4 regions of the Vescimonas sanitatis genome follow, and region 3 is predicted to be linked to each of the others. Evidence: a T-box and tRNA genes for the amino acid it is inferred to sense, from the RefSeq annotation. Region 3 holds a T-box; the other regions hold tRNA genes.
What was found. A T-box is a leader RNA that pairs with one kind of tRNA and senses whether it is charged. The one in region 3 lies ahead of leuS (leucine--tRNA ligase), so its partner is inferred to be a tRNA-Leu.

Region 1 (7,601 bases), on a different contig from region 3:
CTCCACCTGCAGGGTGAAGCGCCCATCCTCCAGGCGGGAAAATTGCAGCAGTTCCTCCACCATATTGGTCAGACGGCGGGACTCCTTCACCATGATCTGCACGCCGCGCTTGATCTGCTGCACGTCGTTGGACTCATCGGCCAGCAGCGTTTCGCCCCAGCCGTTGATCGCCGTCAGTGGTGTCCGCAGCTCATGGGACACCGAGGAGATGAACTCGGACTTCATTCGTTCGCTCTCGCCGATCTTGCGGGACATATCGTTGATGTTGTCCACCAACTCGCCCATTTCGTCGGAGTACTTGTTGGGTATCTGCACGCCGTAGCTGCCGCCGGAGATACGCTTGGCCGCCTCTGACACGGCGGACACGGGGGCCACCACATTGTTGATGAAGATCATACTGGACATGACGATCAGCCCCACCACCGCCAGCATGACGCCGGCCACCAGCAGGACCGTCAGCAGCACCTGCCGGTCGATGTTCCCGATGGCGGTAACGTAGCGCATAACGCCCACCACCTGGCCGTTGAACTTCAGCAGGCCGGACACCGCCAGGATGCGCTCCCCGGTGACGCTGTCACGGCCGATGTAGTCCTGCACCGTGCCGCTTTCCAGCGCCCGCAGTATTTCCGGCGTGCTGGGGTAGGTGCCGGTGGTGACGCCCCGGGTCGTGACCTCCACGCGGCCGGATCTGTTGAGGAACTGCAGCTCGATCTTGTCGCTGTCGTCAAAGGCGGCGGCGTAGATCGTCGCGCTGCGGTAATACTCCCGATAGCTGGTCATCACATAGGTGTTGAAATAGTCCGCGCCCGCCGCGGCCTTTGCCCGCAGTGTAGAGCGCGCACTGTTGTAGTAGTTGCTGGCAAAACCCACGGAGATGAGCACGCCCACCAGCAGCAATATGACCAGCACCGGCCCCATGCTGCCGGTGAGCCACCGGCGGCGCAGGCCCTGCACTTTATGCTTCTTTCCTGCCAAGGCGTTCATCTCCTTTCATCGCAAAATAAGGTATAGCGCACCCACGGGCGCGGCGCAAAGCCTGACAGCGAGAGATTTTTTGCCAGGACGAGCCACAGCGGCGCAGGCGTACTGTGTGTACGTCAAGCCGCTGCAATGAAGTACTGGCGGAAAAGCTCTGCTGTCACAGCCCCCATTTGTAGCCGAAACCCCAGATCGTCGTAATATAGGTTGGGTTCGTGGCATTGTCCTCGATCTTCAGCCGCAGGCGCCGGATATTCACGTCCACGATCTTGAGCTCGCCGAAATAGTCGTGGCCCCAGACCAAGTCCAGGATCTCCTCGCGGGAGAGCGCCTTGCCGGGGTTCTCCATAAACATCTTCATGATGGCGTACTCCACCTGGGTGAGCTTGATCCGCTGACCGTTCTTCTCCAGAGTACGGTTGCGGGTGTTCAGCAGGAAGGGCGGCTGGTCGATCTCACCGGCGTCTACGACACCGCCGCCGGACCGGCGCATCAGCGCATCCACGCGGGCAGTCAGTTCCGCCGGGGAGAAGGGCTTTGTCACATAGTCGTCGGCACCGGTCATCAATCCCGTCACCTTATCCATTTCCTGGGACCGTGCGGTAAGCATAATGATGCCGATGGCAGCGTTGGTGGCGCGGATACGGCGGCAAACCTCAAACCCATCGATACCGGGCAGCATAATGTCCAGCAACGCCACTCGGACATCGCTGTGGATCTTCAGCTTTTCCAGTGCCTCCTCGCCTGTTTCCGCCTCCACCACCTCGTAGCCGGCGCGGCGGAGATTGATAACGATAAAGCTGCGGATGCTGGACTCGTCCTCCAGTACCAGTACCTTTTTCATGGCAGTCCCTCCTTGTCAGTTGCTCCAGCTGCCTACGATGAGGCTGAAGCTGCGGCGCAGCAGATCCTCATCCATGCCGTAATAGGCCGCCGCGTCATTCAGCTCGCCGGCGTAGATGGTGGCTGTCTGGCGACGCAGCAGCACCCTTTTCCCCATGCGGCCGCGGTTCTCCCGGTTCTCGCCGGTGATGGTGTACAGGCTCAGCACCGGATCCCCGTTGATTGCCAGGCTGAACTGATTTTCATTGCTGATGCTGGTGGTGGCGGTCTCCACGCTCCAGTCCCACCAGCTCTCCGGTATGGTGAAATACCACCCGCAGGACAGGCTGTGGTACGTCTTGGCCACGGTGGACAACTGCCCGTCGCCGTTGCAGCAAAGCCAGCTGACCAGACCGTCCGTCTGCTCCGCTGTCCAACTGGTGTCCGGACTGGGCAGCTCGATAATCCCGTCGCCGTTGATATCCTGGGGCAGCAGCTGACGATAGGGAAACACGGCGTTGGACATGCCGGTGCTGCTGCCGCTGAGTGCCAGATTCACCAGCCCCAGATCCTGGCGGAACACCAGAATATCCGTGGCGGCCATACCCTGCTCGTCCACACCGGTGATGTACAGCGCCGGCGTGTCGGCATCCAGCCGATCGCTGACCAGGCTGCCCCGGTTCACCGAGGCCATGGTGCTGGACAGCACGCAGCGGTAGGCCACGCCCATCTGCTCATCCTGCCAGCCGTAGAACTCCGCCACCGGCTGGCTGTCCGCGTCGGTGCGAAGCACCAGCAGGCTGGGGATACCGTCACCATTCAGATCCTGTATGGTAAAGCGCGTGTAGCCGCTGGACATCAGCGCCACTGGCTCCCGCGCCACGGTGTACACCGCCACGGTCTGCACCTCGGCGCTGATACGCCAGCCCACGATCAGCTCACGCCGGCCGTCGCCGTTCAGGTCCTGATAGTACACGCTGTCGATGGCGGTGCCGCTGCTCTCGATGGTGCAGTAGCGGGCATAGCTGTCGCCCTCGATCTTAAATACAAATATTTTCAGCGGCTTTTCGTCGCTGCTCATGCGGAAAAAGGCCAGGGCCTCCTGCTGTCCGTCGCCGTCCAGGTCAGCCATCTGCACCGACTGGATATTCCGCCCGCCGGTAGGCGAGGCGTACTCATAGCCCTGTGTGATCAGTGCCTCCAGCTCCTGTGTCAGGCCGGTGTACTCCTCCGCCATTCGCGGCAGGGTAAACAGTTCCTCCACCGAATCGTCAGAGAAACCGCAGCCGGTCAATGCCGCTGCCAGCAGCGCCAGCAGCCCGACCAGGCAGATATACCGTTTAAAACGCCGCATACAGCAGCACCTCCCTCCGGGTCATACTCTTACTTAAATATCATACCACATCTTGCACCGCTTTGGTAGAGGGAAAATCGTAAATAAACAGCAAATTAATGCCGGACGCAGAGAGCACCCCTTTCGGGGTGCTCTCTGTATTCCCCTGCCGGTGCAGGGTGGAAGACATCAGCCGTGGGAGGGATATCCTCTTAGGCATCGCGGCGGCCACGCCTCCCGCACAGCTTTACCGCGCCGGCCAGCGACAGGGCGGCGACCTCAGCGTATACGGCAATTCCCGCGTCAAAGGTCGTGGGGCTGACCGTCCTTTTCACAGGTGCAGGGGGCTCGCTGTAGTAATAGGCGGCCGCCGTGTAGGACACGGAGGGCTTGGGGAACTCCAGAGCCTCACCCTGCCCACCGACTGTGGCTACCGGTGTCAAGATCGCGCTCTCATTGGTATAAAGCGCCTTTGACACGTCTACGAGTGTGGTGGTGTCATCCACATAACCGTCCCCATTCAGATCCATCACACCGTGGGTGCCGGCGGCGGGCGTACCGGCGAGCTTTACAGTGTAGGAAAGCTTGACCGGGGCAAAGTTGGAGACCGGTTCGTTGATTTCCCATGTGAAGCTGTCGGCGGCACCGTCGTACTCTATCTTGAAGCGGTAATTACTCTCATTCCGGTCGCCGCCGAAGTAGGTCACATTTCCATCCTGCTTATATTGCAGTTCTTGCCCGCCAACGGTGAGACAAAACGTGCCGGGAACGAGATCGAAACTCTTGCCGACAGTATCCGCCACAGCGGAACCCTTATCAACAGCGTAGAGGACTTTATGTTGGATTGAGTCAAAAGCGACTGCTCTCCCTCCCGCCAGTCTGTTCATAAAGGCGGTACCCCACTGCCGTGTTTCCCTTGCCAACACGGCATGGCACTGATAGCCACTCTCCTGCATCGCTTTGTAGGTACTCTCTGTCAGATGCAGGGCTTTCTCCACATTTGAAACGTTTTCCTTTTTCTGCAGCAGTTTGCTATTTTCGGTCGGAGTCTGCCCAGTATATTGATAGTCCCAATCCTCGTTGTCATTGTCTGTCTCCATTCTTCCGGCAATATCGCTCATCCAGTCATTGATGCAGCCCTTGGGAATAAACGTTCCTGCCTCTTCGTCACTGTACCCGTACTGCACGTTCAACTCACTTAGCGTACCGCACTGGTTAACACCATTCGAGATTAGGCTGCCATCAAAGCTGCGCGTATACGGGGTAGTATGATCATCCCCCTTGCAGAACTGATAGGTAACGCCGTCACTGACAAATATCAGATGCTTGCGGTGCGGCTCGACCGCCGTATCGCCATCGAGCATTTTCTTGCCCGCAAGAAGTCCCGCATGCGTATTGCTGCCGCTGGATATAGTTTCCCTTATCGCAGCCTCAATGGTAGTATAGTTTTCCTTTGTAAGCTCCGTAAGCGGGAACGCAACATTTGCCTCCCGATTGAAAATAACAACGCCGACCTTGACCATCACACCGCGTTCCCTCACCTCTTTCTTCAGGTCGGCAAGAAGCTCTAACGCCTTATCCTCCTCATTTTCTCCTCCTTTTCCATTGTACAGACCTCTTTGTTTCAATTGTGCATTGAAACAAAGAGCAGTGGTACCACTGCTGGTTCGTGTATCTATTATATATTTTTATAGCGAAATATCAAGCAGTTATTGATATATTGGTAATTTTTGCAAAATTCGTATATACCCTTCTATCAGCGGCAAAAAAAGAGACATCCTCACGGATGTCTCTTTTTTGGTGCCGGTGACCGGACTCGAACCGGTACGCTGTCGCCAGCGGTGGATTTTGAGTCCACTACGTCTACCAATTCCATCACACCGGCAGATATTACCCGCACATTATACCGTAAATGGCCGGCGATTGCAAGACAAATTTACCCGCCGAAAGCACTGACGCCCAACAGGCTCAAGCCACCCATGATGGCACCGGCCAGCAGGACGCCGGCGGCGCAGGCGAAGGTGCTTTTTTTGAAGTCCATATCGAGCAGGCTGGCGGCAAGAGTGCCCGTCCAGGCGCCGGTGCCCGGCAGGGGAATGCCCACAAACAGCAGCAGCGCCCAGTACAGTCCGCGGCCGGCTTTGGCCTGGAGCTTACGCCCGGCTTTCTCCCCTTTTTCCAGGCAAAAGGTGAAAAATTTTCCGATATACCTCTTATCTCTCCCCCATACAAGCACTTTTCGTGCAAAAAAATAAATGATGGGAACCGGCAGCATATTGCCCGCGATGGCGATCAGATACGTCAGCCACAGGGGCAGACCGAAGGCCACGCCGTAGGGGATCGCGCCCCGCAGCTCGATCAACGGCACCATGGAGACGAAAAAAACGATGACACAATGCTTAAACATATACGTTCCTTCACTTTACTTCATTGTATACCTTATTGTATCCTTACTGTGCTTTTTTTGTAACTGTCATTATACCCGAAGGTGCTCTCTTTGACAAGAACCACAAGGGCTGTTTAAGAAAAACCTAAAATTTCTACCGGCTTTTTTACAGTTTCAGTCGACAAATCCCCCCTGTACCTGTTATACTACCTATAAGAAGATTTTATCATGGGAGGGAATGGGCCATGAGCGTTGCAGACGTCATATCGCTGCTGGGCGGTATCGCACTGTTTTTGTTCGGTATGTCCCTGATGGGCGAGGGCCTGAAAAAGGTCGCCGGCAGCCGCCTGGAGCTGGTGCTCTATAAGCTGAGCAGCACACCGCTGAAGGGCGTGCTGCTGGGCACCGGCGTCACCGCCGTGATCCAGTCCTCCTCCGCCACCTCTGTGATGGTGGTGGGCTTCGTCAACTCCGGCATGATGAAGGTCAAGCAGGCCATCGGCGTGATCATGGGCGCCATACTGGGCACCAGCGTCACCGGGTGGATCCTGTGCCTGTCTTCCCTGGAGGGCGGCAGCGGCGTGGTGCAGCTGCTGAGCACCGAGGTGCTCACCGGCATCGTGGCCGTGGTCGGCATCATCCTGCGGATGTTCACCGGCAAGACCAGCAACCGCTATGTGGGCGAGATCCTGCTGGGCTTCGCGGTGCTGATGTACGGTATGTCCGCCATGTCCGGCGCGGTGTCCCCCCTGCGGGAGAGCGAGGCCTTTATCCGCATCCTGACCAGCTTCTCCAACCCCATTTTAGGTATTCTGGTGGGTCTGGCGTTCACCAGCGTTTTGCAGAGCGCCTCCGCCGCGGTGGGTATTTTGCAGGCGCTGGCCATTACCGGCGCTGTCACCTTTGAGGTGGCTCTGCCCATCGTCATGGGCATCGCCATCGGCGCGGCGGTGCCTGTGCTGCTGTCCGCCCTGGGCGCCAACCTCAACGGCAAGCGCACCGCCTTTATCTATCTGCTGATCGACGTGCTGGGCGTGCTGATCTGGGCGCTGCTGTTCTACGGCGCCAACGCCATTATCCACTTCACCTTTTTGGACGCGGTCATGTCCTCTGTGTCCATCGCACTGATGAACACCCTGTTCCGCCTGGCCACCGTGATCGTGCTGCTGCCCTGCATTGGGCTGATGGAGCACATGGTGGAGCTGCTGTTCCCCGACGACGGCTCCGCCGCCGAGGAGCAGGAGATGGACCGGCTGGAGGAGCGCTTTTTGCAGCACCCGGCGCTGTCCATCGAGCAGAGCCGGCTGGTGACCAACTCCATGGCCGAACGGGCCGAGGGCAACCTGCTGATGGCCGTTGGCCTGCGGAACCGCTGGTCCGACAAGGATTTCCGCATGGTGGGTGAAACGGAGTCCGTTATCGACCGCTACGAGGACAAGCTGGGCACCTATCTGATGAAGATCACCAGCAAGTCCCTGTCTCAATCCCAGAGCGAGGAGGTCAGCAAATACCTGCACACCATCTCCGACTTTGAGCGTATCTCCGACCACGCACTGAACATTTCGGAGGCCGCCAAGGAGATACACGACAAGGATCTGCAATTCTCCCCTGAGGCCTGTCATGAGCTGGACGTGATAGAGTCCGCCGTCCGGGAGATACTATCCATCGCCGTGGGCGCCTTTGTGGAAAACGATCCCCAGCGGGCCGCCCGGGTGGAGCCGCTGGAGGAGATCATCGACGGCCTGTGCGACGAGATGAAGTCCCACCACGTGGACCGATTGCAGTCCGGCAGCTGCACGCTGAACCAGGGGTTCGTGTTCAACGACCTGCTGACCAACTACGAGCGCGTGGCGGACCACTGCTCCAACATCGCCGTGGCCATTATCGAGCTGGAGTCCGACTCCTTCGACACCCACGAGTATCTGAACAGTGTCCGGGCCATGAAGTCCAGTTCCTTCGCGCGGTACTATGAGGAGTACAAGCAGGAATATCATCTGTGAAAAACAGCCCTTCGGCGGTGGCCGGAGGGCTGTTTTTTTGTGTGCCGGGATGGGGAGTTTCGCGCCCCCTGGCGCGAGTAGC
Region 2 (7,601 bases), on a different contig from region 3:
CCGCAGCAGCGACTCGTCCAGCCATGCCGACGGCAGCTTTTCCAGCTCCTGCAGCACCGCCGCGGCCACCAGTGCCAGTGCCGGGAGCATCCCCCATATCAGTCCGCCGCGCAGCCGGCTGCACCGGCGCTTGGCATCCCGCAGCACGTCCTCCGGCAGGGGCTCCGGCTCCGGTGGTTCCTCCGGCTCCGGTTCCTCCTCCGGCTCGTCGAACAGCTGCTCGGTGTCCTGAAAAGCCGGACGGCGCTTCTGCTCCGCTGCCGGACGGCGAAGCCTCTCCAGCAGTGCCGCAAAGCGTTCCCGCAGGGGCACCGGCTGGGCGATGACGCCGTCATCCTCGTCCTCCAGCACCGCGTCCACCGTCTGGGACATGATATCCTTCAACGCCACCCGATCCGGCGCGGGGGCCTCGTATTCCGGCTCGTTTTTCTCCGGGGCAGCGGGCTCCGACGGAGCCTCCGTCTCAGATGGCGGTACTGCCTCCGATACCGGCACGGGAGCCCTTTCCTCTGTCGGCGTCTTCGGTATCGCCGCTTCCTCCGTCGGGACAGGCTGACGCCCACCCTTGCCGTACTCGGCAAGAATGGCCTCCAGTGAAAGCTCGTCCTCCTGCTCGTCGAACGCGCCGTATAGCTCCTCGTCCCGTCGCCTTCTCATGCTGTTCTTTCCTGTTTTCTTCCTGTTCTGCGTCGCTTTCCGTTATCCCCGCTGCCGCACAGCCTCGTACAGCAGTATGGCCGCCGCCGCGCTGGCGTTCAGTGAGGATATCTTTCCTTTCATGGGGATGCTCACCAGAAAATCGCAATTCTCCGCCGCCAGGCGGGTCATGCCCGTCCCCTCGGAGCCGATGACAATGGCCGCCGGCCCCTTCAGATCGGCATTGTACAGCGTGGTATTCCCGTCCGCCGCCGTGCCGAACACCCACACGCCCTGCTTTTTCAGGTCCTTCAGCAGCGCCGGGATGTTGGGCACCCGCGCCACCGGGATATAGCTCACCGCGCCGGCGGAGGTCTTTGCCACGATGGCCGTCAGCCCCGCGCTGCGCCGCTTGGGAATGACGACCCCATGGGCCCCGGCGCACTCGGCGGTACGCAGGATCGCGCCCAGGTTGTGGGGGTCGGATATCTCGTCGCACACCACCAGCAGCGGCGCCTCGCCCTTGTCGGCGGCGGACTGCAGGATCTGCTCCACCGTGGCGTACTCCCGCACGGCCGCCAGAGCGATGACCCCCTGGTGGGCATGGGTGCGGCTCATGGCGTCCAGCTTCCGCCGGTCGGCGTCCACCACCACGATACCCGCGGCGCGGGCCTTGGAGGCGATGTGCCCCAGCGTCTTATCCGTCTCGCCCTTGGCGATGTAAATTTTATCGATGGCCGTCTCCGTCCGCAGGGCCTCGATGACCGCGTTGCGGCCCTCGATGATGCCGTCCGCCTCGGCGTCGGGCAGCGGCCGTCTGTTCTCGGTGTCCTTTATCTCTCTCATGGGGCATACCTCGCGATCCATATAATTGTCACCAGTATACCACATCCTTTCGTCAATATAAAGGCACATTCATAGAAATTTTACAGGAAAACCCTCTGCCTTTGCCTTGAGACTTTCGGGCAGGTGTGGTATACTGATTAGAAATTATATTCCCCTCACAAGTCAAACGGAGGATAAATATATGGCCAATAACAACAGCAGCAACAATAACAACCGCGGCGGCAAGAACGGCAAAAACGGCGGTTTCCGCGGCGTTCTCACGCTGATCGCGTGGGCACTGGTGCTGACGGTGGCGTTCCAGTATTTCAACGCCTACAACAACAACGCCGCCAATAAGAGCACCAGTCACGAGATCAAATACAGCGACATGATCTCCATGATCGAAAAGGATCAGGTGAAGGAGATCCTGTTCAAGGACAGCACCATCTACGTCACCCCCGTGGACGGCTACGTCTTCACCGAGGAGGTCACTTCCGGCAGCAAGACGGAGACAAAAACCTACACCCAGTCCAAGGACTCCGGCCTGACGCTGTACACCGTGTACCTCTCCAACGCCGACCTGCTCCCCCTGCTGGAGGAGCACAATGTGGCCTATACCGGCTTCTATGAGGCCGAGATGAGCCCCTTCCTGATGATCATGATCCAGTATATTCTGCCCACCATCTTCATCGTGGGCGCGTTCATGCTGGTCATGCGTCTGATGAGCAAATCCGGAGGCGGCGGCTTCGGCGGCATCGGCAGTGTGGGCAAGGCCAATGCCAAGGTCTACATGGAGAAGTCCACCGGCGTCACTTTCAAGGATGTGGCCGGTCAGGACGAGGCCAAGGAGTCGCTGGAGGAGATCATCGACTTCCTTCACAATCCCGGCAAATACACCGCCATCGGTGCCAAGCTGCCTAAGGGCGCGCTGCTGGTGGGTTCCCCCGGCACCGGCAAGACCCTGCTGGCCAAGGCTGTGGCCGGCGAGGCCGGCGTCCCCTTCTTCTCCATCTCTGGTTCCGACTTCGTGGAGATGTTCGTTGGCGTGGGCGCCAGCCGCGTCCGCGACCTGTTCAAGGAGGCCGCCAAGGTCGCTCCCTGCATTATCTTCATCGATGAGATCGACACCATCGGCAAATCCCGCGATGGCAGCCGCTTTGGCGGCAACGATGAGCGCGAGCAGACGCTGAACCAGCTGCTGGCCGAGCTGGACGGCTTTGACCCCAGCAAGGGCGTCATCGTGCTGGGCGCCACCAACCGCCCCGAGGTACTGGACAAGGCGCTGCTGCGCCCCGGCCGCTTCGACCGGCGCATCACCGTGGACCGGCCCAACCTGGCCGGCCGTCTGGCCACCTTGCAGGTACACACCCGCAATATCCGCCTGGCCGAGGACGTGAACCTGGAAAAGATCGCCCAGGCCACCGCCGGCTGCGTGGGCGCCGACCTGGCCAATCTGGTGAACGAGGCCGCCCTGCGTGCCGTGCGCAAGGGCCGCCGGGCCGTAAATCAGGACGATCTGCTGGTGTCCTTTGAGCTGGTCATCGCCGGCAGCGAGAAAAAGGGCACCGTCATCACCGAGGCGGAAAAGCGCATTATCGCTTACCACGAGGTGGGCCACGCGCTGGTGGCGGCCAAGCAGAAGAATGCCCAGCCCGTCAGCAAGATCACCATCGTCCCCCACACCCAGGGTGCGCTGGGCTACACCCTGCACCTGCCGGAGGAGGAAAAGTTCCTCATGTCCCGCGAGGACATTCTGACCGAGATCCGTACCCTGCTGGCCGGACGCTCCAGTGAGGAGGTGGTGTGCAACACCATGACCTCCGGCGCCGCCAACGACATCGAGCGCGCCACGGAGATGGCCCGGAACCTGGTGGCACGCTTCGGTATGTGCGACGAGTTCGACATGATGGCCCTGGGCAGCGTCCAGAGCCAGTATCTGGACGGCGGCTACTCCATGACCTGCGCCCAGGAGACCTACGCCGCAGCCGACCGCGAGACCATCAAGATCCTGCGCCAGTGCCACGAGGAGGCCAAGCAGATCCTTCGGGAAAACCGGGAGCTGCTGGATAAGATCGCCGCCTATCTGCTGAAGAAGGAGACGATCACCGGCCAGGAGATGATGGCCATCATCGAGGGCCGTGACCCGGAGACCGTGGACAACTACGGCGCCAGCAAGAGCAGCCAGCCCGCCTTCCGGCCCAGCGTACCGGAGACCATCGAGGCCCCCGCCAGACACATCAACATCGTGTCCGAGCCCATCCCCATGCCGAACTACGATGAGAAGCCGGAGGATAAGGACCCGGAAGGCACCCCCGCCGAAGACAAACCGGCGGAGCACGCGGACGGCGACCCCGAATAAATGCACAGCAGCCCTGCGGCAGCGCCGCAGGGCTGTTTTCTTTTTCAGTTTTCCGGCAGGTCCCGCACCCGTTCGCACAGCAGCGGCAGCGCCTTTTCAAACTCCACGCCGTACCACCCGGCCTGCGGGTCCCGCGCCGTGGCGTCGATACAGGCCAGCACAAATTCCACCGCCAGCGAAGCCGCCTGCTCCAGCGTCATGCCCCGCATGAGCCCGCCGGTGACAACGGCGGCAAAAATATCCCCCGTGCCGTGGAAGGAGGCCGGGTTCCGCGGGCCGAGACAGGTAAAATATGTCTCCGCGCCGCTGTCATAGCCCATAGCGCCCAGCTTATCCGGCGCAAAGGACACCCCGGTGAGGATCACCTTCTTCGCCCCCAGCGCGGCCACCCCCCGCAGCAGCTCACGGGCAAAGCCCTCGTCCACCTCCTCCCGGTAAAGTGTACCGGTCAGCAGACAGGCCTCCGTGATATTGGGCAGCGCCACGTCCGCCCGAGCCGTCAGGCGGGCCATCGCCGCCGGGAAAGCGCCGTCAAACCCGCTGTACAGCTTCCCGTGGTCCGCCATGGCCGGGTCCACGATCAGCAGCGTATCCGGGCTCTTCACCGCGTCGAAAAAATCCATCACCTGCTGCACCTGGGGCGCGGAGGCGATGTAACCGGTATAGAGCGCGTCAAAATGCACCTGCTGGGACCGCCAGTGATCGGCGATGGCCGGCAGCTGGTCGCTGAGATCCCGGCTGACAAAGCCCGGGAATGCCGTGTGGGCGCTGAGCACCGCCGTGGGCACGATGGCGCACTCCACCCCCATGGCGGAGATCACCGGCAGCGCCACCGTCAGCGAGCACCGCCCCAGACAGGAAATGTCCTGTATGGACGCTATTCGTTTCATAGAGCCGCCTCCTGTTCATCATACCAAAAAGGGAGAGGCACATGAATATGTGTCTTTCCCTTTTTGGTGCGGGCGGCGGGACTCGAACCCGCACGCCTGTTGGCAATGGAACCTAAATCCATCGAGTCTACCAATTCCACCACGCCCGCATATCCACGCCGTATTGTAGCACACTTCACGTCGGCGTGCAAGGAATGTTTTGCCTTTCCCCTCCACCCTATGCTATACTGTCATCAACAGTACACGAAAGGATGGTGCCCCATGAGCGAAAATGCCCTCGCCTTGGCGCGTCAGCACGCGCCCTGCTACATTTACTCCCGCGAGATCCTTACCGCACAGGCAGAGACTCTCCACAGGACCTTCCCCGGCTTTGATATTCTGTTCTCCGTGAAGGCCAACCCCTTCCCACCGGTAATACGGCACCTTGCGGCGCTTGGCATCGGCGCGGATGCGGCCAGTGCGGGTGAGGTCTGCCTGGCCGCGGAATGCGGGATCGCGCAGGAGGATATCTACTTCTCCGCCGCCGGAAAAAGTGATCGTGCACTGGCCGCCGCGTGGGATAACTGCCATCTGATCGCCGATTCTATCGGCGAGGTGCGGCGAATCGCCGCTATGGCCGCTGCCCGCGGCGAGACAAAGACCATCGGCCTGCGCGTGAACCCCGCTTTCAGTATGGACGGCAGTACGGGCGGAACGTCCAAGTTCGGCATCGACGAGTCCGATCTCCCGGCACTGAAAATCCTGCTGCAAACGCTGCCGGTAGCCGTCTGCGGCCTCCATATTCACCTGCGCTCCCAGAACCTCTCCGCGGACACTCTCGCCCGCTACTACAAAAATTGCTTCGCGCTGGCCCTCCGCGTCCGCGATATTCTGGACTGTGCCATCGAGTATATCAACTTCGGCGGCGGAGTAGGCATCGTTTACGACCCGGCGTGCCAACCGCCGCTGAACATGAGCACCTTGAAGCAATGTGCACAGGCCGTAGCAGAGGAAAACGCCCGTACCCTCCGCGCACGGCTGCTGGTGGAGTCCGGGCGGTTTCTGACAGCACAGGCGGGAACGTACTATCTGCCTGTGGTAGACAAAAAGACGTCCCACGGCACCACCTATGTCATCGTAGAAAACTGTCTCAACGGCTTCCAGAAGCCCTCTCTTGCCGCCATGCTGCGTAACGCCGCCGGAGAAGGCCCCCTTGCGCCTCAGGAACCTCTGTTTACCGGCGAGACCTCCTTCCCCATCACCGCCCTGCCTGCGGAGGATACCGGCATCACCGAGACCGTAGACATCGTAGGAAACCTCTGCTGCGCCGCGGACGTGCTGGCTAAGAACTTCACCGGTCCGGCGCTGGCGGTGGGAGATCTTGTGGCCGTGGGGAACACCGGGGCCTACGCCAGAACACTGTCGCCGCTGCTGTTTTCCTCCCACGACGTCCCTGCGGAATTCTTGATCTGAAAAACAGGGCAGCCCGTTGGGCTGCCCTGTTTTCTTATTTCTCCCGTCTGATGGGCCGGATATACTTGAAGTACTGCCCCGGCACAAAATAGAAATACGTCTTGACGCCCTGTTCACTTTTGACCATACCGATCTCTCCCAATCCAAAGATATAGCGATCGAAGGGATGGATGCGGGTGCGGAGCACTACGGGGCGGGGCCGGCGGCGGTAAACACCGGGGGTAACGCCGTAGAGCGCCTTGAAGGCGCGGGTAAAGGCCTCCTGCCCGGAAAAGCCGTAGTCCAGCGCGATGTCCAGCAAAGGCCGGTCGGTATCGCGCACTTCCTTCAGGGCAAAGGCCAGGCGCCGCTGGTGCAGGTAGGTACGCAGGGACATACCCGCGATCTCGCGGAATTTATGGGTGGCGTGGTACTCAGAATAGTGCAGACGTGCCGCCAGCGCCCGCAGTGTCAACGCCTGATCGTCCCGGCGCATAATGGCGTCGTCCATCTCATTGACGACGGTCTGGATCATCTGCTGCCATTCGTACATAGGCTTGCTCCCTTCTCTCGCTGTGAACAGAATACACCCTTTCCGCCCCAAATGTTTGATATGAGTTGCTGTTAAAACAGGGACGGCTCCCGCCGTCCCTGTCCGCTTATTCCACTTCAGCAGCCTCCGCCGGCTCCTCCTGCCCCTGCTTGGGCAGCTGCTCGGGCCACTTGGCCCAGGTCTGGCGGATATAGGGGATCATCTGATCCCGGGGCATATCCAGTGCCGCGGCCAGCTCGCCGTAGAGCTGGTCCTCAGCCCGCTTGAGATAGCGCTCATCCATCTGGCTGACCTTCTTACCATGGCGCAGGGCCCACGCCCGCTTGCGGCAGATACCGTGGATCATGGCGGCCAGCTCGGCGCAGTCACAGCGGAGCACCAGCTGGTGGTAGAAATCCTTGGCAGCACGCATACCGCGCTCGGCGGGCTTCTGCTCCGGCAGGGCCGGCAGCGCAGCGATCAGCTCCAGCGCACAGTCTCGGCTGATGATGGGGCGCATGAGGACAGTGGTGTCCACAGGAGTCATAACGGTGCCGCCGCGGTACAGGGGAGAGAGATGATAGTAGACCTTGTCGCCGCCGTCATAGGCCAGACCGGATGGCCCTATGGACTCCACCCGGCAGACGCCCTCGCCGCCGTATACCACCAGATCACCCGCTGCAAACATCACACACGCTCCTTATCCGCAACATACATACACATATATACACAAAAAGGCACATGGCACACGACCATGCGTTCCCCTTTTGCTCACCATTACCTGACATCAGTATAACATATTCTGACGAAAAATGTAAGCACAAATTTTACCGTGACTGTCGATTTTCCCGGAAAGTTGTGATACAATGCAGGAAAACTTTTGCGAGGTGCAGCCATGAAAAAACCTGTCATCCATCCCTCCGCCTTT
Region 3 (7,601 bases):
CTCCGGCAGGGCCACCCAGCCGCACTTCTCGCAGTTCACCAGGGGGATAGGCTCGCCCCAGTAGCGCTGGCGGGAGAACACCCAGTCGCGCAGCTTGTAGTTGACCTTCTCCTTGCCGAAGCCCTGCTCCACCACGTATTTCTTCATGGCGGGGATGGCCTCCTTGACGGTCAGGCCGTTCAGGAAGCCGGAGTTGACCATGACAGCGCTGTCGTCCTTGGCGACAAAGGCCTCCTTGGTCACGTCGCCGCCGGCCACCACCTCGATGATGGGGAGGCCGAACTTCTTGGCGAACTCCCAGTCGCGCTGGTCGTGGCCGGGCACGCCCATGACGATGCCGGTGCCGTAGCCCATGAGGACATAGTCGGAGACGAACATGGGCAGGGGCTTGTGGGTCACCGGGTTCATGACCTCGATACCCTCCAGCCGCACGCCGGTTTTTTCCTTGTTCAGCTCGCCGCGCTCAAAGTCGGACTTATGGGCCGCTTCCTCCTGATAGGCCGCCACAGCATCCCAGTTCTTAATGAGGGGCTGCCACTTCTTCAGCAGCGGGTGCTCGGGAGAGATGACCATATACGTGGTGCCGAACAGGGTGTCGGCACGAGTGGTATAGACCGTCACCTGGTCGCCCACATTGGTGTCGAAGGTGATCTCTGCGCCGGTGGAACGGCCGATCCAGTTGCGTTGCTGGATCTTCACGCGCTCAATATAGTCCACATCATCCAGATCGTCGATCAGCCGCTGGGCATACTCGGTGATCTTCAGCATCCACTGGCTCTTCTCCTTGCGGATGACCTCGCTGCCGCAGCGCTCGCACACGCCGTTGACCACTTCCTCGTTAGCCAGCACGCACTTGCAGCTTGTGCACCAGTTGACGGGCATGGTGGACTTGTAGGCCAAGCCGTGCTTGAACATCTGCAGGAATATCCACTGGGTCCACCTGTAGTACTTGGGGTCGGTGGTGTCCACGCAGCGGTCCCAGTCAAAGCCGTATCCCAGCATCTTCAGCTGCTTGGTGAAATTCTCGATGTTGTTCTTCGTGACGATGGCAGGATGGATGTGGTTCTTGATGGCATAGTTCTCCGTGGGCAGACCGAAAGCATCGAAGCCGATGGGGAACAATACATTATAGCCCTGCATCCGCTTTTTGCGGGTGACGATATCCATAGCCGTAAAGGGGCGGGGATGCCCCACGTGCAGGCCCTGGCCGGAGGGATAAGGAAACTCGATGAGCCCGTAGAACTTGGGTCGTTTGTCGCCGGTAATGGCGGCATAGGGCTTTGTCTTCTCCCAGTTAGCTTGCCATTTCTTCTCAATGGCCGCAAAATCGTAATTCATGCTCGCTTCTCCTTGTATGTGAATTTTGTTTTCCGCAAATAAAAATCCCCGGCTGCTTTACGCAGCCAGGGACGTTATAGACGTGTTACCACCCTGCTTCCGTCGCAGATCGCTCCGCGGCGCTCCGTGTCTTTCTTACGAGAGACGACGCTGTAACGGCGCGTACCCGTCCCGCCCTGTTCAGGCGGAAAGCTCCGGGACCAGTACAACAGAGCGTCCCCGCCGGCTCGCACCATACGCCGGCTCTCTTCGGGTGGATGATCTCCGTCTTTTTCCCTTCATCGCTTCTGACAATATCGAAGTCTATTTTAGCGCATTTTTGCCGAATGTCAACCCCGTTTTCCGGGAAAAACACCTGTACGCGCCACTCAGCGCGGAAACTCAGTCGTGCTCCTCCACAATGCCGCTGATGTCCACGCTCTTGCCGTCCTGCCACAGACGTTCCAGACCGTAGAAGGCCCGAGCCTCTTGATTGAACACATGGATGGCGATGCAGCCGTAGTCCAGCAGGACCCACGTGCCGCCGCGATAGCCCTCCCGGTGCAGGGGCTGCTCACCGGCCTCCTCTGCCAGTACCTTTTCCACATTGTCCACCAGTGCGTTGATCTGGGTATTGCTGGCACCGGTGGCCAGAACGAAATAGTCCGCCAGCGTGGTTAGCTCGGCGATCTCCATCACGCGGATCTCCTTGCCCTTCTTATCGGACAGGGCACGGGCGGCCAGCAGCGCCAGTTCTTTCGGTGTTTTCATGATATCCCTCTTTTCATCAGATAGTCCCGCGCGTCGCGGGTCATGTGGTGGACGGGGTTACCCATCTCCTCCATCTCATCAATGGTCATGGTCAGACCCATGAGCAGGCCCCGGTCCAGATCCTCGTATACCGTCCTTCGCAGCGCCTCCACCCCTGGAAAGTCCCGGGTGGGCTCGATATAATCCGCCAGATAGATGATCTTCTCCAGCAGCGTCATATCCGGCTTACCGGTGGTGTGGTACATGATCGCGTTATACACATCGTCGTCCACGGCAAACACATCCCGTGCGATGGCCGCGCCGGTCTTACTGTGCAGCAGCTTCAGCGCCTTCTGCTCCAGCTCATCCAGCGGGATGCCATAGTGTCTGCACAGCGCCAGCTGCTCGTCCATATCCAGCTTCTTGGTGCAGTCGTGCAGCAGCGCGGCGATGCGCGCCTTTGTCACGTCCGCGCCGTAACGCTCCGCCAGGCGCACCGCCTCCTGTTCCGTGCCCAGCACATGGGGCATACGCTTGGGCTTAAGATAACTCAGCGCGATGGGCAGCAGCTTCTCCGGGGTCAGGTGCGTCAGGTCCGTATGGGTACCGTACAGACGCTCCCGCTGGATATAGCCCCACACCGGCGGCGGCAGCAGGTCCTCTCCCCCGCCCTGTGCCAGCGCGGTGCGGACCTCGGTGGAGGAAAGCTCCACCACCTGCGGATTGGGCACCACGGTCACCTGCGCGCCGAACTCCCGTTCCAGGCGCACGCTCTGCGCGGCAAAGGCGGCGGACTCATCCTCCGCCTCCCGGCTGAAGGGCGCGATGTGGGCCATGGCCATGATCGCCTCCGGCCTGCGCCAGTTGTGCAGGCTCAGAAACATATCCGACCCCATCAGCAAATACAGCGTGTCATCCGGATACTGCTCCCGCAGCGCCGCCAGCGTGTCCGCGGTATAGCTGACGCCGCTGCGGCGCAGCTCCATGTCACTGACCTCCGCCCGCTTCCCCAGCGCCGCTGTGGCCAGCACCGCCATGTCGTACCGCTGCCGCGGCGCGGCGCCGCCCTCCGGCAGCACCTTGTGGGGCGGCTGCGCGTCCGGGACCAGCACCAGCTTGTCCAGCCCCAGGACCTCCATGGCGGCCTTGGCCGCCGTCACATGGCCGATATGGGGCGGATCAAAGGTGCCGCCGTAAATACCGATGTTCATACGCTTCTCTTCGCCTTGACCAATTCGATCTTCCGCTTGCTCTTGTCGTGCTGCATCCGGTAGAGCACGAACTTGCTGCCGATGACCTGCACCACCTCGCAGCGGGCAGCCACCGCCAGTTCCTCCGCCGCCTCACGGGCGGTCAGCAGCGAGTTCTCCAGCACCCGGCCCTTGATGAGCTCCCGGGCCTCCAGCGCGTCGTTGACCTGCTTGATCAGATTGTCGCCGATGCCGTCCTTGCCCACATGGACGATGGTGTCCAGATTGGTGGCCAGGGACCGCAGCTGTGCGCGTTGCTTGCTTGTCAGTTCCATATCATTGCTTCTCCAAATACGTTTTCAGTTCCGCGGCAAAGGCCCGCAGGGCACTGCCCCGGTGGGAAATGGCGTTCTTCTCCTCCGCCGTCAGCTGGGCGAAGGTCTTTCGCAGGGACGGCACGAAGAACACAGGATCGTACCCGAACCCGCCGTCGCCCATAGGCGCAAAGGCAATGGTCCCGGCGCAGTCCCCCTCCGCCGTCAGCGTGTCCCCGTTGGGGAAGGCGCAGACGATGGCCGTGTGGAAATGCGCCGCCCGGTTCGTGGCGCCGCGCATATTGCTCAGCAGCAGCCGGCAGCGCTCCGGGTCGCTGTCCAGCCCGCCGTACCGGGCGGAATACACCCCCGGCGCGCCCTGAAGCCAGTCCACGCACAGTCCCGAGTCATCCGCGATAGCCGGCAGGCCGCTGGCCGCCATGATGGCGTTGGCCTTCAGCGCTGCGTTCTCCGCGAAGGTGGTCCCCGTCTCCTCCACGTCGACGTCCACGCCCACGTCGGAGGGCATGACCACCTCCACGCCCAGCTCGCCCAGAATGGCCTGCATCTCGGCCAGCTTTCCCTTGTTGTGGGATGCCAGTACAAATCTCATAGTATCTCTCCCAGTATCTCCTTCTGCTTCGCCAGCAGCTCGCCGCACCCCTTGGCGCACAGCGCCACCAGTGCCTGCTGCTCGGCCACGGTAAAGGGCCGGCCCTCACCTGTGCCCTGTATCTCGATCAGCTGTCCCTGCTCCGTCATCATGCAGTTCAGGTCCACCTGCGCCCGGCTGTCCTCGCTGTACTGCAGATCCAGCAGGGGTGTGTCATCCACAATGCCCGCCGACACACCGGTGACATAGTGCAGCAGCGGCAGTCTCTCGATCACGCCGTCGGTCACCAGCTTTTTGCAGGCCAGCGCCAGCGCCGCGAACCCGCCGGTCACGGATGCCGTCCGCGTCCCGCCGTCGCCCTGCAATACGTCGCAGTCCACGGTGATGGTCCGGGGCCCCAGGGCTGCCATATCCACCGCCGCACGCAGGCTGCGGCCGATGAGCCGCTGTATCTCCGCACTGCGGCCGGACAGCTTCAGCTTGTCCACATCCCGGCGGCTGCGCTCCCGGTTGGCCCGGGGCAGCATGGAATACTCCGCCGTCACCCAGCCGCAGCCCTCCGCCACATGGGGCGGCGTCTTCTCCTCCACCGAGGCGTTGCACAGCACCACCGTCTCGCCGCAGCGGATCAGCACGCTGCCCTCGGCGAATTTCGTAAAGCCGGGTGTCATCTCCACCGGGCGCAGCTGGTCAAATGCCCGTCCGTCTGCTCTCGTCATGGTGTGCCCTCCTTATATCATGTCCTGCACGAAGGCGGTCGGGTCAAAGGGCTTCAGGTCGTCGATGCCCTCGCCCACACCCACGAACTTTACCGGCACACCCAGCTCCTGGGCGATGGCGATGACGATGCCGCCCTTGGCGGTACCATCCAGCTTCGTCAGGATAATACCCGTCAACCCTGCCGTCTCCTTGAAGGTCCGTGCCTGGATCAGTCCGTTCTGCCCGGTGGTGGCGTCCAGCACCAGCAGCGTCTCGCAGCTGGAATTGGGGCACTCCCGGTCGATGATCTTCCGCAGCTTGGCCAGCTCGTTCATCAGGTTCTGTTTGTTGTGCAGCCGTCCGGCGGTGTCGCACAGCACCACGTCCACGCTCCGTGCCTTGGCCGCCTGCAAAGCATCAAACAGTACCGCGCCGGGATCCGCGCCCTCATGCTGCCGCACGATATCCACACCGGCGCGGCCCGCCCAGATCTCCAGCTGGTCGGCGGCCGCCGCACGGAACGTATCGCCGGCGCACAGCAGGACCTTTTTGCCCTGGTCCTTCAGCTGCTTGGCCAGCTTGCCGATGGATGTGGTCTTGCCCACGCCGTTGACGCCGATGACCAGCACCACGGCGGGCTTGCCCTCCAGCACCAACGCGCTGTCACCCACCTCCAGCTTGCTCTTCAGAATGTCCCGCAGGGCGTCCTTTACCTCGTCCATCCGGCCGATAAAGCGTTCCTTCACCCGCTTCCGCAGCTGGGCCACGGTATCAGCGGCGGTGTCAGCACCCACATCGGCCAGGATCAGCGCTTCCTCCAGTCCGTCGTAGAACTCGTCGTTCAGGTCGTCGAAGGTGGGGACGGCGGTGAACGCCTCCTTCAGTATTTGAAATAAGCCCATTGCCATAACAAGCCCTCCTTATTTGATATGCAGCTCCTTGGCCATATCGTTGAGATTGATGGTCAGTATCCGGCTGACGCCCTTTTCCTGCATGGTCACGCCATACAGCACGTCCGCCTCCTCCATGGTGCCCCGCCGGTGGGTAATGACGATAAACTGCGTCTTTCCGGCGATCCGCCGCATATACCGGGCGTAGCGCACCACATTGGCCTCGTCCAGCGCCGCCTCGATCTCGTCCATCACGCAGAACGGCGTGGGATGTACTTTCAGAATGGCGAAGTACAGCGCGATGGCCACAAATGCCTTCTCACCGCCGGACAGCAGCGTGATGGTCTTCAGCTGCTTGCCAGGGGGCTGTACCTTGATCTCGATGCCGCAGTTGAGGATATCGCTCTCGTCCTCCAGCTCCAGCCGCGCCTTGCCGCCGCCGAACAGCTCCAAAAACGTCTCCTGGAAGCTCTCGTTCAGCAGCTGGAACTGCTCGGCAAAAATGCTGGTCATCTGCTGGGTGATCTGGTCGATAATGCCCAGCAGCTCCTCCTTGGCCTGCTCCACATCGCTGCGCTGTTCGGACAGGTAGGTATATCGGGTGTTCACCCGGTCGAACTCCTCGATGGCGCCGATGTTGGGCGTACCCAGCGCCTTGATCTCCCGGTTCAGTTCGGCAATGCGCCGCGTGGCCTTGGGTACGCTCTCCAGCTCGATGCGCTGCTCCATGGCGTCGCTGTGGCTCAGTTCGTAGCGCTCCCACAGCTTCTCCAGGATCTGGCTCTCCTCCATGCCGCTGTTTTCCAGCTTCTGCTGTAGTTTGTTGTACGCCTGCATGGTCTGCAAAAGCGTATCGTTGCAGGCGCGGCTGTCACGGCTATGCTGGTCACGCTGCTGCTCCAGCGCCAGTTTGGCCTGGGCCAGATCCTCCAGCCGCTGCCGCAGCTGTATCACACGGGCGTTCTTCTCCTCCAGCGCCGCCTGATGGCCCGCCATATCGGCCAGCGCCTTCTCGTTGGCCTGCCGGTATTCCTGCACCCGCCGGTCGCGCTCAGCGCGGTCGGATACCATATCCGCCTGCAAGCCCCGCAGGTCCTCCACGCTCCGCAGAACGCTGTCCTTCTCCGCGCTCAGTGCCGCCTGATCGGCCTTCTTGTCGCTGACGGCCTGTGCCAGCCGGTTGGTCTGCTCCGTCAGATCGGTCTGGCCGGCCAGCTTGTCCCGCATCTCCTGCCGCAGCGCGGCCGCGCGGTCCTCTGCCGCAGTGATGTCCGCCTGTATCCCGGCCATGCGCCCGCGGCCGTCCGTCTCCCGGCGGTCCAGGCCGGACAACTCCTGCTCCATAGTCTCGCAGCTCAGGCGCAGGCTCTCCAGCAGGAGGTCATAGTGGTCCTGCCGGCCCTGTAGGGTCAGCACCTCGTCCGCCGCCTTGCGCTGCTGGTCCTTGGCCACCTGCAATTCATACTCAGCCTTCTGTAGCTCCCTCTGGGCCGCCTCGGCCTGCTGCGCGGCCTCGTTCAGCTTACCGTGCAGGGCACCCTGTGCCGCCTTCAGCCGTTCCAACTCATTGGCCCGGGACAGCACGCCGGAGGATCGGCTGGCGGAGCCGCCGGTCATGGAGCCGCCCCGGTTGATGATCTGTCCGTCCAGCGTCACGATGCGGAAGGCATTGCGGAACTTACGCGCCATGGCGATACCGCTGTCCAGGTCCTCCACTACCACCGTCCGGCCCAGCAGATTTTTAAAAATATGGTCGTATCGCGCGTCGTACCGCACCAGACGGCTGGCGATGCCTACAAAACCATACTCTCCCGCAGCGTTCTCCCGC
Region 4 (7,601 bases), on a different contig from region 3:
GGTCTTGTGCTCAGCGACAGGCAGCGGCCATGTTATAACCTGCACAACTCGCAGGTGGGTCGTCTCCGGCTGACTTTACTGCTTCCAGCATCCGCCCGCATACGGCAGGCGGGAGGCCTGCAAACCATCTGCCGATCCGACGTCCCGTATAACCAATGTCAGGATAAATAGAACCGCTGCCCATCGCTCAATTTTCCGCCCTGCCTTCGTCAAATCGGCTCGACGTACAGAAAGTACGCCATCGCCGCTTTGCCATCGGCAGGACGAAAAATCCTGCCGAAGGAGTGGCGTGTATCTTTTTCGCTGCACCGCCGCGCCTCGTCTTGGCGAAAAATCCAGCCATTTTCCGGCGTAGCCGGCGGCGTCTCGCCATCGGCAGGACGAAAAATCCCGTCGAAAGATCACTCGTCCTCGTCGGACAGGATCTGCTCCATGAACAGGTCGTAGACTTTATCCAGCTCCTCATCGCTGTCCAGGGTGCTCAGCAGCTCCTCGCCGTTTTCCATAACGGACTTCAGGATCACCAGGCCGTACTCCTCGGCGGCTTCCTCGTCGGCATCATCCTCCACCACGGGGAAGAACGCCATGTAGGTCTGGCCGTCCAGCTCCAGCGCGTCCACGTATTCCAGTTCAATGTCGTTGCCGTCCTCGTCGGTCAGGGTGATGAAGTTGGGGCCGAATTCCTCGCTCATGGGAGAGTCCTCCTTTGTCTTTATATCCATAGTATACCCGAAAGCTGGAGAAAACGCAAGTGGAAGCGTTCGGCAGTTTCTGCCATCTGTCGGACTGAAAATCGGTGGAATGGGGGAAAATAACGGGAATTGAGCAGCCAAACGGGCGGATTTCTGCAAAAAATCCTCTTTTTTGCATTTGACAAGTATGGTAGAATGTTCCTTATAGTGGATTGGTATGTGAATTTTGACCCCGGAACGAAAAGAATACACAGGAACATCAATAAAGAAAGGAAGGTGCCCTGTCTTGAGTGAGAACAAGCGCAGACGGTCGTCGTCCACCGGCTTTTGGGGACGCATCCGGCAGAGCGCCCGGCACATAGAAAATGAGGCAAAGGAGGGTGCGCGCCGGGTAGAGCACAGTGCCGCCGAGGGTGCGCGGCGCGTGCAGCATGACGCGCAGGAGCGTGTGCGGAACATGACCCCTAAGCAGAAGAACGGCTGGAAGAAGGCCGGACGCATCATCGGCACGCTGCTGCTGGTGTTCGTGCTTACGGCGTCCATCTTCGCCGGTATCTTCATGGCGTACATCAACAGCGCCATGCGCGGCAAGGTGGAGGTCTATCTGGACGAATTCGAGACCCAGGTCTCCACCGAGCTGTATTACCAGGACCCCGACACCCAGGAGTGGGTCATGTACCAGACGCTGTACATGGACGAAAACCGCATCTGGGTGGACCTGGAGAACATTCCCAAGTATTTGCAGGAGGCCGCCATCGCCATCGAGGACAAGCGGTTTGAGAAGCACCACGGCGTGGACTGGAAGGGTACCACCCGCGCCATTCTGTACACCCTGTTCGGCAAGAACGTGCAGGGCGGCTCCACCATCACCCAGCAGCTGGTGAAGAACGTCACCGGCGACAATCAGGTGACGGTCAAGCGCAAGATCACGGAGATCTACCGCGCACTGGAGCTGGAAAAGCGCTATGAGAAGGACGAGATCCTTGAAGCCTACCTGAACGAGGTCTACTTCGGCCAGCGCTGCTCCGGCGTGATGACGGCGGCGCGGGTGTATTTTGGCAAGGACGTGTCCGAGCTGTCGCTGGCCGAGTGTGCCAGCATGATGGGCATCACCAACAACCCCTCCATGTACGATCCCTTCATCAGCTCCTGGACCCGCGAGAACAACCGGGAGCGCCAGCTGACCATCCTCAGCGAGATGCTCTCTCAGGGCAAGATCGACCAGGAAGAGTATGACGCCGCCGTGGCCGAGGATATCCAGTTTGCCAACGGCTTCACCATCTCCGGCAAGTATGTGGGCAGCGACGGTACCGTCACCGAGCTGGACACGGAGGATACCACCGATACCAGCGACGATACCGACTCCCCGGCGGATGACAGCACCCCCACCATCAAGGGCAGCAACTCCTGGTTCACCGATGCCATGATCACCGATGTGGCCGAGGCACTGGTGGAGAAGCTGGGCATCACCGAAAAGGTCAACAGCGAGGGCAAGAAGGTCTCCGCCTACGACCAGGCCATCAACATGGTCTACAGCAGGGGCTACAAGATCTACACCACCCAGAACCCCAAGTACCAGCAGATCGCCGAGGAGGTCTGCTATAATCTGGAGAATATCCCCTATACCAGCAGCTATACGAACGCCGCCGGTGAGCAGGTGGAGGATCAGCTGCAGATCGCCCTGACCATCGTGGATCCCACCAACGGTTATGTGGTGGCTATGATCGGCGGTGCCGGTGAAAAGGTGGTGGACCGCGGCTGGAACTGGGCTGTGAACGCCCGGCAGTGCGGTTCTGCCATCAAGCCTGTGTCCACCTACGCCCCGGCACTGGACGACGGCACCATCAACGGCGCGTCGGTCATCGACGACTATCCCATGCTGCTCAACGGCGAGGTCTGGCCCCGCAACGCCAACTGGCGCTATCAGGGCCTGACGGCGCTGCACACCGCCATCGCCCAGTCCCTGAATACCTGTGCCGTGCGGACGAACCTGGCCTACGGCGTCAGCAATTCCTACGACTTCCTGGTGGACAAGCTGGGCTTCGAGAACCTGACCTACACCGACTCCCAGCAGGTGGGCAACATGGCTCTGGGCGGCTTTGAGAAGGGCGTCACCACCGAGGAGATGTCCGCGGCCTTCGCGACCTTCGTCAACGAGGGCGTGTACACCAAGCCCCGTACCTTCATCCGTGTGGAGGACGCCAACGGCAACGTGGTGCTGGAGAACGAGGCCCAGTCCACCGTGGCCATGAAGAACACCACGGCGGCTATCATCAACCATCTGCTGCAGGAGGCCGCCCTGAACGGTACCGGCTACGAGGCACAGTTCAGCGGTATGCACATCGCCGGCAAGACCGGTTCTACCAACAGCAACAAGGACCGTTACTTCGTGGGCTACACGCCCTATTACAGCTGCGCCGTCTGGGCGGGCTACGAGCACAACCAGCGCATCGTGGCCAGCGGCAACCCCTGCTCCGCTGTGTTCCGCAAGGTCATGAGCGCCATCCACGAGGACCTGCCCAACAAGGACTTCTTCTCCTGCTCCGGCCTGACCAGCGTATCGGTCTGTGCTGACAGCGGAATGCTGGCATCGGAGAACTGCGCCCTGGACGTCCGCGGCAGCCGCGTCTACACGGCCCTGGTGGCGGCGGATAACGCCCCCACCGCCGTCTGCACCATGCACACCGCCCCCACCTACACCGTCAACATGGCGGACAGCGACGGCAACGTGACCACCGTTACCGGCTCCGTGCTGAACTACCAGCGTGAGCTGATCGAGGGCCACGACGAGATCGTGGTGGAGGACGCCTTTATGATGCAGGGCGGATGGAACGGCTTTTTTGGCGACGAGGCGGACGACGACTTCAATATGCCGGACGGCGACCACGATGATGCTATGGACGGTCCGCCGGATAACGGTGTACCGGATATGGGCGGATTTATCGGTTGACTGTTTACAAGCAAAAAAGGAGACGGCCTTTGCCGTCTCCTTTTTTGTCCCGGAGTGGGTGCCATGTCAAGGGCCGCCGCTGGCGGCCTTGGTTTTCGCGCAGCAAAATCGCCGCACCAAAAGAAAAGAGACATCCGAAAGGATGTCTCTTTTCTTTTGGTGCGCGAGGCGGGACTTGAACCCGCACGCCCGTAATGAGCACTAGAACCTGAATCTAGCGAGTCTGCCAATTCCACCACTCGCGCGTCGAACAAGTGAGATTATAGTATGTACCGGCTGAATTGTCAACCCCTTTTTTCAAAATTTCCAAACTTATTGTTTTCCGGCGCGTTCATGCCTTGACCTGCCGCCCAAAACTTGTTATGATAGAAAAAACCATTCACCGAAGGAGTGCGTATATCTCTATGAAAAAGGAGCTTACCCCCCGGAAAAAACAGGCCCTGGAAATGCGTAGTCGTATCCAGAACGTAGCGCTGGAGCTGTTCGACAAGGAGGGCTTTGAGAATGTCTCTGTGGAGCAGATCGCCCAGGCGGTGGGCTGCTCCGTGGGCAACATCTACCACTATTTCAAGAGCAAAGACGAGCTGGTCATCCAGGTGACCAGCAGCGTGGACGCCCAGTACAGCGTGCTGGAGGCGAGTTACCTGGCCGACGAGGCCAACTCCTGGCACGATAAGCTGCTGGACTTTGTGGGTCAGACCCTGGTCATCAGCGCCGAGGACCCGTCCCTCTACCGCAGCTTTATCCACGGCATCCGCTATCCCCAGCAGGGCATCCTGCGGGACAACGAGAAGCGCGTGTATTTCCGCGTTCTGCGTGAGCTGGTGGACGGCTGCAAGCAGGAGGGCACGATCCACCACGACCGCGACCGCGAGGAGCTGGTGGCGGACCTGGTGGCCCTGCACCGCGGTATGCTGCTGGAGTGGCGTATCTACGAAGGTGCTTTCGACCTGCCCCGCCGCGGCCGCCGTATGGCCGCCGCGCTGCTGGAGGGCTGGCGGCACGAGGAGTGAGTAGAGGCATACACAGAAAAGGAGGAGCGGATGGGTAAGAGTGAAGAGAGGCGGCCGCCGGAGAGTGGGCGGGAGCCGGGCGAAAACACAGCTGTTGCGGGCTTGATAATGGGCATTGCCGCCGTGGTATTCTGGTTTTTCGGCTACTCTGCCGTGGCATCTGTTGTACTGGGCATCCTCGGCTTGGTATGGACTGACAAGGCAAAGAAAGAGGGCTATACCGGAGACAAGCGAACGATAGCCTTCGTGCTGTCGCTGGTGGGTCTTATCGGCGGGCTGGTTGTGCTTATCATTACGGTGATCCTCATCAATGTGCTGGCAGTACCGGGGATAACGGCCTTGAGGGATATGCTGGGAATGATAGGCGAAATGGCAAATGATATCTGAGCGGACAGCCCTGCGGCACGAGGAATAAGTTAAAGACCGTGAACGTTGTTTTCAACAGCGCTCGCGGTCTTTTTTTGTGCGAAACGCCGACTTTTCGGAAATGCCAAAATCGCCGTTGACATCCCGGATCAGCGGTGCCATAATAAAGTATAATCACCGAGTGGTTCGGTGAAAAGTTTAACGAAAACCGCCCGCCGGGCGTGACAGAAAAGGAGAGAGACTATGAAGCTGTTGATCATCAACCCCGGCGCAACCTCCACCAAGATCGCGGTGTTCGAGGACGAGGAACAGCTCTTCAAAGTGACCATCGACCACTCCGCCGAGGAGCTGGACCGCTTCCCCCGGGTCATCGACCAGGCGGACTACCGTAAGGAGGCCATTCTCAAGGCCGTCACCGAGGCCGGTTATAAGCTGTCCGACTTTGCCGCCGTCTGCGGCCGCGGCGGTCTGTACCGGGCCATTCCCTCCGGCACCTACGCCGTCAACGACAAGGTCATGGCCGACGTAGAGGCCGCGCCCTACGGCGAGCATCCCTCCAACCTGGGCGCTTACCTGGCCCGTAAGCTGGGCGACATGGTGGGCATTCCCGCCTTCTTTGTGGACCCGGTCTGCGTGGACGAGATGACCGAGGTGGCGCACTACACCGGCTTTACCGAGTTCCGCCGTCTGTGCCAGTTCCACGCCCTGAACCACAAGGCCGTGGGCCGCAAGGCCGCCGAGAAGCTGGGCAAAAAGTATGAGGACGTGAACCTCATCGTCTGCCACCTGGGCGGCGGCGTCAGCGTGGGTGCGCATCAGCACGGCCGCGTGGTGGATGTCTGCAACGTCAAGGACGAGGGCGCCATGGGCATGGACCGCGCCGGCGGCCTGCCGGTGAACCAGCTCATCAACTACTGCTTCTCCGGTAAGACCAAGGACGAGGTCAAGCGTACCTTCGGCCGCCGCGCCGGTATGTTCTCCTATCTGGGCACCACCGATTTCCGCGTGGTCTGCGCCAAGGTGGTGGAGGGCGACCCCAAGGCCGTGGAGGCCTATCAGGCCCTGGTCTACCAGCTGGCCAAGGACATCGGTGCCATGGCCGCCGTGCTGCACTTCGACGTGGACGCCATCGTCTACACCGCCGGCATGGCCTATGAGGACTTCTTCTGCGACGACATCACCGCCTATGTGGGCAAGATCGCGCCCATCATCCGCCTGCCCGGCGAGGAGGAGATGCGCTCCCTGGCGGAGGGTGCCCTCCGGGTCCTCCGCGGCCAGCAGGAGGCCGGCCAGTATTGATCTGATATTCCGGCAGGAATATAGATAAACCGTTTTTGATTTGCAAGTGGAAATAAGAGGAAAAAGACAAGAAAGGTGGAAACTGCTATGAAACATCTGATGTCCGGTAACGAGGCCACCGCCCGCGGCGTCTACGAAGCCGGTATCAAGGTCTGTTCCGCGTATCCCGGAACCCCCAGCACCGAGATCCTGGAGAACCTGCCCCAGTACGGCAAGGACGTGTACTGTGAGTGGGCCCCCAACGAGAAGGTCGCCACCGAGGTGGCCTACGGCGCGTCCGTGGCCGGCTCCCGTTCCTTCTGCACCATGAAGATGGTGGGCCTGAACGTGGCCGCCGACCCCCTGTTCACCGCCGGCTACATGGGCGTCAACGGCGCCTACGTGGTCGTCACCGCCGACGATCCCTCCTGCCACTCCTCCCAGAATGAGCAGGACAACCGCCACTACGCCCGCGCCGCCAAGATCGCCATGGTGGAGCCCAGCGACGCCCAGGAGTGCAAGGACTTTGTCCGCCTGGCCTGCGAGATCTCCGAGGAGTTCGACACCCCCGTGCTGTACCGCACCACCACCCGCGTCTGTCACAGCAAGGGCCTGGTGGAGTTCGGCGAGCGTGTGGAGCACGTGGCCCCCACCTACGCCCGCAACACCCGTAAGTACGTCTGCGCCCCCGCCAACGCCTACCTGAACCACCCCATCGTGGAGGAGCGCCTGGTGAAGCTGGCTGAGTACGGCTGTACCCGCGCCCTGGAGAACGGCCTGAACAAGGTGGAACTGGGCGACGGCAAGGTGGGCGTCATCACCGCCTCCATCAGCTACCAGTACGCCAAGGAGGTGTTCCCCGAGGGTACGTCCTTCCTGAAGCTGGGTCTGACCTATCCGCTGCCCATGGACCTGATCCGCGACTTTGCCAAGAAGGTGGAGAAGCTCTACATCATCGAGGAGCTGGACCCCTTCATGGAGGACGAGATCAAGGCCGCCGGCATCGACTGCGTCGGCAAGGAACTGACCGGCAAGCTGTATGAGCTGAACACCGAGCTGGTGCGCGAGCGCGTGCTGGGCATCAAGCCCGCGTACAAGACCGTGGACGAGGTCAAGGTCGCCAAGCGTCCCCCCGCACTGTGTCCCGGCTGCCCCCACCGCGGCTTCTTCTACACCCTGTCCAAGAACAAGAACTATGTGGTCACCGGCGACATCGGCTGCTACACCCTGGGCTTCGCGCCTCCGCTGAACTGCATGGACGTGTGCATCTGCATGGGCGGCGGCTTCTCCGCCGGCATGGGC

Region 1: it encodes a tRNA-Leu, which carries the amino acid that the T-box ahead of leuS (leucine--tRNA ligase) is inferred to sense. The anticodon was not compared.
Region 2: it encodes a tRNA-Leu, which carries the amino acid that the T-box ahead of leuS (leucine--tRNA ligase) is inferred to sense. The anticodon was not compared.
Region 4: it encodes a tRNA-Leu, which carries the amino acid that the T-box ahead of leuS (leucine--tRNA ligase) is inferred to sense. The anticodon was not compared.

Annotation. Positions count from the first base shown of each region.
Region 1 covers NZ_JBMGPW010000006.1:107,413-115,013, reverse strand. The annotation lists gene ACOMDU_RS08655 (sensor histidine kinase) at 1-975, opposite strand, end outside; gene ACOMDU_RS08650 (response regulator transcription factor) at 1,139-1,822, opposite strand; gene ACOMDU_RS08645 (VCBS repeat-containing protein) at 1,838-3,154, opposite strand; gene ACOMDU_RS08640 (vWA domain-containing protein) at 3,346-4,761, opposite strand; tRNA gene ACOMDU_RS08635 (tRNA-Leu) at 4,932-5,018, opposite strand; gene ACOMDU_RS08630 (COG2426 family protein) at 5,070-5,540, opposite strand; gene ACOMDU_RS08625 (Na/Pi cotransporter family protein) at 5,765-7,519, shown strand.
Region 2 covers NZ_JBMGPW010000002.1:71,560-79,160, reverse strand. The annotation lists gene ACOMDU_RS03275 (hypothetical protein) at 1-657, opposite strand, end outside; gene rlmB (23S rRNA (guanosine(2251)-2'-O)-methyltransferase RlmB) at 700-1,482, opposite strand; gene ftsH (ATP-dependent zinc metalloprotease FtsH) at 1,664-3,820, shown strand; gene ACOMDU_RS03260 (pyridoxamine kinase) at 3,865-4,710, opposite strand; tRNA gene ACOMDU_RS03255 (tRNA-Leu) at 4,775-4,859, opposite strand; gene ACOMDU_RS03250 (type III PLP-dependent enzyme domain-containing protein) at 4,972-6,162, shown strand; gene ACOMDU_RS03245 (helix-turn-helix transcriptional regulator) at 6,197-6,694, opposite strand; gene ACOMDU_RS03240 (CarD family transcriptional regulator) at 6,801-7,361, opposite strand; gene ACOMDU_RS03235 (gamma carbonic anhydrase family protein) at 7,569-7,601, shown strand, end outside.
Region 3 covers NZ_JBMGPW010000001.1:130,196-137,796, reverse strand. The annotation lists gene leuS (leucine--tRNA ligase) at 1-1,338, opposite strand, end outside; T-box leader at 1,403-1,629, opposite strand; gene rsfS (ribosome silencing factor) at 1,720-2,088, opposite strand; gene nadD (nicotinate (nicotinamide) nucleotide adenylyltransferase) at 2,085-3,278, opposite strand; gene yhbY (ribosome assembly RNA-binding protein YhbY) at 3,275-3,592, opposite strand; gene ACOMDU_RS00745 (XTP/dITP diphosphatase) at 3,594-4,184, opposite strand; gene rph (ribonuclease PH) at 4,181-4,903, opposite strand; gene ftsY (signal recognition particle-docking protein FtsY) at 4,916-5,785, opposite strand; gene smc (chromosome segregation protein SMC) at 5,804-7,601, opposite strand, start outside.
Region 4 covers NZ_JBMGPW010000007.1:42,639-50,239, reverse strand. The annotation lists gene ACOMDU_RS09395 (DUF1292 domain-containing protein) at 402-692, opposite strand; gene ACOMDU_RS09390 (transglycosylase domain-containing protein) at 979-3,642, shown strand; tRNA gene ACOMDU_RS09385 (tRNA-Leu) at 3,800-3,887, opposite strand; gene ACOMDU_RS09380 (TetR/AcrR family transcriptional regulator) at 4,047-4,655, shown strand; gene ACOMDU_RS09375 (hypothetical protein) at 4,686-5,042, shown strand; gene buk (butyrate kinase) at 5,265-6,320, shown strand; gene iorA (indolepyruvate ferredoxin oxidoreductase subunit alpha) at 6,408-7,601, shown strand, end outside.